2 linked regions of the Metabacillus sp. KUDC1714 genome follow. The protein of the gene in region 1 interacts with the protein of each later gene in a pairwise test. Links are inferred from orthologs where the notes say so. Each region holds a gene or a part of one and is shown in the gene's direction. Other genes may lie near its edges.

Evidence for each region.
Region 2: the proteins of HUW50_RS14805 (region 1) and HUW50_RS17900 interact in binary tests that used the Bacillus subtilis proteins (3 or more experiments, as listed by UniProt). The link is inferred for Metabacillus sp. KUDC1714 from one-to-one orthologs.

What each region holds. Positions count from the first base shown.
Region 1 is NZ_CP055263.1:3,128,781-3,132,092, reverse strand. The notes cover bases 1-2,973. They hold HUW50_RS14805 (sensor histidine kinase), read left to right. Parts: upstream 1-837; coding sequence 838-2,109; downstream 2,110-2,973. Other genes in these bases: HUW50_RS14800 (response regulator), read left to right, coding at 2,106-2,973; HUW50_RS14810 (cation:dicarboxylate symporter family transporter), read right to left, coding at 1-626. Outside these bases: more of HUW50_RS14800, read left to right, coding at 2,974-3,026. UniProt on the Bacillus subtilis protein: Member of the two-component regulatory system GlnK/GlnL that positively regulates the expression of the glsA-glnT operon in response to glutamine.
Region 2 is NZ_CP055263.1:3,895,113-3,898,300, reverse strand. The notes cover bases 2-2,850. They hold HUW50_RS17900 (MerR family transcriptional regulator), read left to right. Parts: upstream 2-1,181; coding sequence 1,182-1,520; downstream 1,521-2,850. Other genes in these bases: HUW50_RS17890 (MOSC domain-containing protein), read left to right, coding at 2,381-2,850; HUW50_RS17895 (aspartyl-phosphate phosphatase Spo0E family protein), read left to right, coding at 2,120-2,311; HUW50_RS17905 (hypothetical protein), read left to right, coding at 671-928; fbpA (Fur-regulated basic protein FbpA), read right to left, coding at 320-499; HUW50_RS17915 (nucleotidyltransferase domain-containing protein), read left to right, coding at 2-247. In the rest of the region: more of HUW50_RS17915, read left to right, coding at 1-1; more of HUW50_RS17890, read left to right, coding at 2,851-3,028. UniProt on the Bacillus subtilis protein: Transcription regulator that actives the transcription of genes required for nitrogen assimilation such as nrgAB (ammonium transport), nasABCDEF (nitrate/nitrite assimilation), ureABC (urea degradation) and gabP (GABA transport), during nitrogen limitation.

The sequences.
Region 1 (3,312 bases):
ACAGTTACACCGATCAGTGCAAATACACCAAACGGGGCAAACTTCATCACTTGGTTTGTCACCCAAAACATTGCTTCTAATACACCTTCAAAAAAGCCAAGGACAGGTTTTCCTTTTTCTCCTATTGCCGCAATTCCTAAACCAAAAAACACAGAGAAGAAAATAATCGGTAACAAGTCACCCTGGGCCATGGATTCAAATATGTTTTTCGGAACAATATGAACAATCGATTCCGCAAAACCCTGGCTTTCAGCTGTTTTCGTCGTTTCTTCATAATTTGAAATATCACTTTTTTCAAGATTGCTTGTATCTAAACCAGAACCCGGGTGGAACAAGTTGGCCGCCAGTAATCCAATAGCAATGGCGATTGTGGTGACAATTTCAAAATAGAGAATGGTCTTCCCGCCTAATTTCCCTAGTTTTTTCATATCGCCGACTCCTGCGATTGAGACTACTAATGCAGCAATGACAATCGGAACGACAATCATCTTAATTAAATGAATAAAAATGTCTCCAATCGGCTCCATAATGACCATGACTGTTTCATTCCCGTGAAATACTGCACCGACAGAAATACCTAGTATAAGTGCAACAAAAATTTGTGTAGCTAATCCAAACTTTTTCAAATAAATTCCCCCCTAATGTTAGTTGTTTTTTGTTAACGCTTTCATTATTATTTATCTTAGTTTATACTCAACCCCACTAAAACCAACTAAAACCTACTGAAACCCACAAGGGCAAATAGGAAAATTAAAAATTTTAGTCAAAACCCTTTCCCCTTTTTTACCATTAGTACAATGTGTTATGTTTTTATATAGTGACTGGGGAGGGACTGTATTGAAAGAGCGTATAAGGATTTTACTATTAATGATGATTGCAGTGCCTCTTGCGGGTGAATTCAAGTTTTATCCATTCGACGATACATTCAGAGTCAGTTTGGGGACGCCTGTCTTTTTCTTGTTTTTGCTGTGGGGGAGAAGGATTCATCCGAATATTGCAGGCATTTTAACGGGGTTAAGTGTGTTTGTTTTACGTTTTTTGCTGGCTGTTGGGATACGAGACATATCTGTTGAGGAAGCGATGTATCTTCATTTTCCCGCCTTCTTCTATTACGTCATGTACGCGTTCGTATTTCATTTGACGAAATTGAACGAACGGCATGATCAGCCGTTTATAATCGGGCTTTTAGGGGTATTGATCGAGCTTTTTGCAAGCGTATCGGAAATGGCGATCCGTTCTTTCCTGGCAAATCAAGACATAACCTTGCTGACCATTGAACAACTCGTTTTCATTGCCTTTATTCGAAGCTTTTTCGTTCTCGGCTTTTTTAATATTTTCAAGCTGAGAGAAGCAAAATTCGCAGAAGAAGAGCAACGCAAGCAAAAGGAGCAAATGCTGCTTTTCATTTCAAATTTGTATGAAGAATCGGTTCAACTGAAGAAAACGATGCTAAATGCGGAAGAAATCACCAGCATGTGTTATGATTTTTATCGCCGGTTAAAATCACGGGAGGAAAGCGGCCATGATGCGCAAACGGCACTGCAGATTGCCGGTCTTGTCCATGAGATCAAAAAAGATAACCAGCGGATTTATGCAGGGGTGTCGGAACTCATGGCTTCCAAAAACCTACAAGATTATATGACAATCGAAGAGCTTGGTAACATTATGATCGTGTCCAATAGACGATATGCAGAGTCTAACTGCAAAGATGTTTCATTTTCCTTGCATGTAGATGGGGACCATCCGCCTTACCATGTATACATGGTATTATCATTAATCAATAATTTGTTAGCCAATGCCGTGGAAGCCATTAAAGAAGAGGGATACGTATCGCTGCATGTGAAAAGGAAAGATCAATTCGTGGAGTTTTGCGTCAGTGACAATGGCCCCGGCATTGCACCTAGACTGAAGGAAGTCATTTTCACAGAAGGCTTTACAAAGAAATTTGATGCGGCTGGAAACCCTTCGACGGGTATCGGTTTATCGTATGTGAAACAAACGGTTGAAAAATGGGGAGGACATATCAGGCTTATGGATAACCATAAAGAAACTGTATTTATCTTAGAAATTCCAATGAATGCGATGATCGAGAAAGGGTTAGCGAGATGAATTATTTCATTATAGATGACGATATTGCCATTCGAGCAATGCTGATTGAAATGATTGAAGACGAAGATTTAGGAACCGTGGTGGGAGAAGCGGAGGACGGATCGTTAGTGGATAATGGCTTGTTGTCATTAAAAAAAGCAGACGTTGTCTTAATTGATTTGCTCATGCCAATAAGGGACGGAATTGAAACGATCCGGGCTCTTGCTGATGGATTTCAAGGAAAGTTTGTGATGATTTCTCAAGTAGAAACGAAGGAACTGATCGGAGAGGCGTACCGTTTAGGGGCGGAATACTACATTACAAAACCGCTGAACCATCTTGAAATTGCATGCATATTAAAAAAAGTAAACAAGCAGGTTCTGTTGGAACAATCAATGCGAGGCATTCAAGAATCATTGAACTTATTTACAGGCCAACCGCAGTCTCCGTTCGTGTCCTCCTATCATACAAAAAATATTATTGAAGCCGGACGTCCCTTAATTTCAGATTTAGGTATGATTGGAGAAGGGGGAAGCGAGGATTTACTAAAAATTTTAGAATTCCTCCAAAATGAAAAGCAAAGACTCGGTTCTGCCTATACGTTTCCATCTTTAAAGGATATTTTTGCAGGCATCGCTGCTGAAAAGCTAGGAGATCGAGTGAAAGAGGCCGACATCCAGAAGGAAATGAAAGCTTCTGAGCAGCGTGTCCGCCGCGCTCTTTACCAGGCGCTCATCCATATCGCTTCATTAGGATTGACGGATTATATGAATCCAAAATTCGAAGCCTATTCTTCCACATTTTTTGATTTCTCGGAAGTCCGCAAAAAAATGCTGGAGCTGGATGACAAAAGCGAAAAGGCAAGCAACCAGAGCCGCATTAACATGAAAAAATTTATCCAAGCGTTGTTTATGGAAGCGAGACAGCTGATGGAATAATATATCATATAAAGTAAACCTTCAATAAGTGGAGGTTTTGTTATAAGCGGACTTTAGTCTGATTGAATAGAAGTTTTGGGAGTTTTCATTCATAAAGACTTAGTTTGGATAATAGATATTTTACACGAAGTTAAGTTTTGTAGATTAAGGGGAATCTCTCCCCTTTTGTTATTTTATCTACCTTTATAACAACAAATGCTATGCGCGTCCTTTCACAAGATTTTCAAGGTACTCGGCCATCGATGTCCCTGTAAGGTTTCGTATTTGAATACTATGAAGAATTCCA
Region 2 (3,188 bases), 770 kb from region 1 along the record:
AAATGATATTACTTTACTCTCTCACCAGTATATGAATGATCCAAAACTAGATCAACAAATTGACCTATTACTACAATCAAAACAAAATGGTCAAGAATATTTTGAGTCTATGCATCTAAATAAATATTTTGAAGAAACATTCTCGGTTATTGAAGAAAGGATTAAAAATGTCCAAAAAGTTAACCTGATGCCAATAAACACATTAAATGATTTTTTTTTAGAGATTGTAAAAAAAGGTAACTCTTAAATCAAATATTAAGAAGCACATGAATAAACACTGTAAGTGTTAACCTCTTCTTAATGTCACTTTCAACAATACTTAAATCGTCCGATTTCTTTTTACTTGTGGATCATTATGATAAAAATAATTGTACTCATTCTTTAATTCAGTAAGGGTCATCTTCCTCAGGACTTGTGTATTGTATACTCCAATGGCGAGTAATTTTTGAGAGTAATAATTTCTTTGTTCCTCAAGTGCATTTTGAAGCATTTTACTCATGACGCTCATCTCCATATAATAATTTTGCTACTTTTAACTTACCTTAAAATTGTTATAGGACGATTAACATAATGTTAAGATTTTCTTTAGAGTTATTAAATTTGTATAAATTTGTTTAAAGTGTAGAAATCATGTCGAGAATAGTTTCAACTTATGAAGGAGTTGAAACTATTGACTTTACGAGTAGTAGCCAAAGAGGATTACGAAAATAAAACGAAGGTTTTTTATTTAAATTCTGCGGAACCTAAGTCCCAACAGTTATACATGGCAATAATCAATGGGTCAGAAATTGTTACTTTAACAATTTACAACGTAAAATCAAACCAATTCGAAGAAGTTACTGCACTTTTCCAGCCTTCTTTTTTAAATAACCTTTCCCAGCAACTTTTAAACCAGCTTATATATTACAATCAAGCAAAAGCATTATAGTTCATTAACGCACAAACACATTTTTTCTCCTTTCTCCATCTTCCTTCTTACTAAAAACAAAACCTAAGCAAGGGATGATTACTTTTCTTTATTGAAATTTATCCCTTTATAAGTTAAATTCTCACTGTGACGAAACCTTACATGCTTTTTACACGATATATTTCTTTGTTAGATTTTCTAACAATATAAATGTCATATCTTACATCAAAGGTTATACTTGTAAAAAGAAGTATCTCTTACGAGGGGTGGAGGAATGAATCAGCAAGACCGCTCATACAAGGATAAGAAGGTAATCTCGATTGGGACAGTAAGTGAATTAACCGGATTAACCTTAAGACAAATTCGATATTACGAAGAAAGAAAATTAATTGCTCCATATCGGAATGATAGAGGCACAAGAAAATATTCATTCAATGATATTGAGACATTAATGGACATTGCAGATAAACGAGAGGACGGTGTTCAAACAACTGAGATATTAAAAGAAATGAGATTAAAAGAAAAACAACGTGAAAGTGAAGCTGAAGTTAAGAAAAAAATGCTTCAAGGTCAGTTAAATGCACAATTTAGATATGGTCGTGGTAGAAATTAAGCTCAATACGCACTGCAGCATCCCAAATATTTTGCTGCAGTGTTGACTTCTATCTCTTATTTTTCACTCCCTATTAATCTTCTATAAAGACAACCCTCTTTAATCTTATTTGTAGTACTAATTAACCTGGGAAAGTCACCTCAATATTTTTAATAGGCTCTTTTCTAAAAGATTGTTGTTTTTGAACAAAACTGATTAGGTTGATTGGTGCGGAAGGTGCGAGACTCCTGTGGGAGTAGCGGGACAGATGAGACCCCGCAGGCGCTTCGCGCTGAGGAGGCTCATCGCCCGCCCCACGGAAAGCGAGCATCCTGGAGCGCCAATCAACCAACCCAATACTATTTTAAAAAGCAACAAAGTTTGCGAAAACAACCTTTTAAAGAGAACACTCCCCTTCTATATTTTTTCATGTTCGGAAATCCTATTAACACTAAATATAAACGAATCTTTTACCACTATTCCAATTTATAGTATTTCTTTATTGATTTTTAAAAAAATCAGAAAAAATACACCCAAACACTTTACAATAGGATAAAATATCCGATAATAGAATTACTAGGACTTTTCCACCTAGTAAAGCTAAGTGCGAGGTGGTCATTATGATTTCGATTGATTCTGTAATCGAAGAATACCGAAAAAAAATGTTAATTACCGCAAAAGAAAATGGGATAGACTCGCATCTAACATTAATTGCAAGCCAAAACCTAGACCAACTATTAAATATAAAAATGAATAAAAAATCAGTAAAGCTTACAAAAAAAAGATTAAATAATTTTTTATTACATCAATAAGTAACTTATTGATGTATTTTTTTGTAAAATCAAATTAATAACACCACATTTATAAGGATGTGAACTAGTATGACATCACAAATTATTTGGCTAAGCAAAGGAACACCAAAAACTTTATCACATAAAGGCATCGAATTCCGTTCTGGAATTTCTAAAGATCCGGTTGAAAGTTTAGAGGTAACTTTTGAACGTATTACCGGTGATGATGTTGAAAACCATGAATTTCATGGTGGATCTGAAAGAGTCATATGTGTATATCCATATGAACACTACGCATTTTGGGAAAAAACATATGGTACAACATTACCAAAAGCAGCTTTTGGTGAAAATCTGACTTTAACAAATATGCAGGAAACCGAAGTTTGTATTGGTGATATTTTTCAGATTGGAGATGCTGTTTTACAGATCTCACAAGGTAGATTTCCATGCTCAACGATTAATAAACATACAAACATCAATACATTGTTAAATAAGATAGTTGAAAAAGGCTACACCGGATATTTCTTTCGTGTATTAAAAGAAGGAATCATAACATCTCATTCGGATATCAAAATTCTTGAAAAACATACTAAACAGATCTCCATTGCAACCATTCACAATACATATTTTCATAATAAAAAAGATCTTTCGCAAATCGAATACATACTTTCACTTGATGAACTATCTTCTGAATGGAAAAATCGGATGATAAAGCTTTATGATCAATTGAAAGCTTAATAAAGCGCAAGTCCCTTGATCAGCCTCGGGCCAATAAGACGCAATGAATAGAAGACGTTCTTTGACTTCAATTCATTTGTGGCTTATACCCAATAGGGTCTAGTCGCTAGAGCCAGACACCAAAACTAAGTACAAAATTTTATACTTTTCTTAGCTGGAA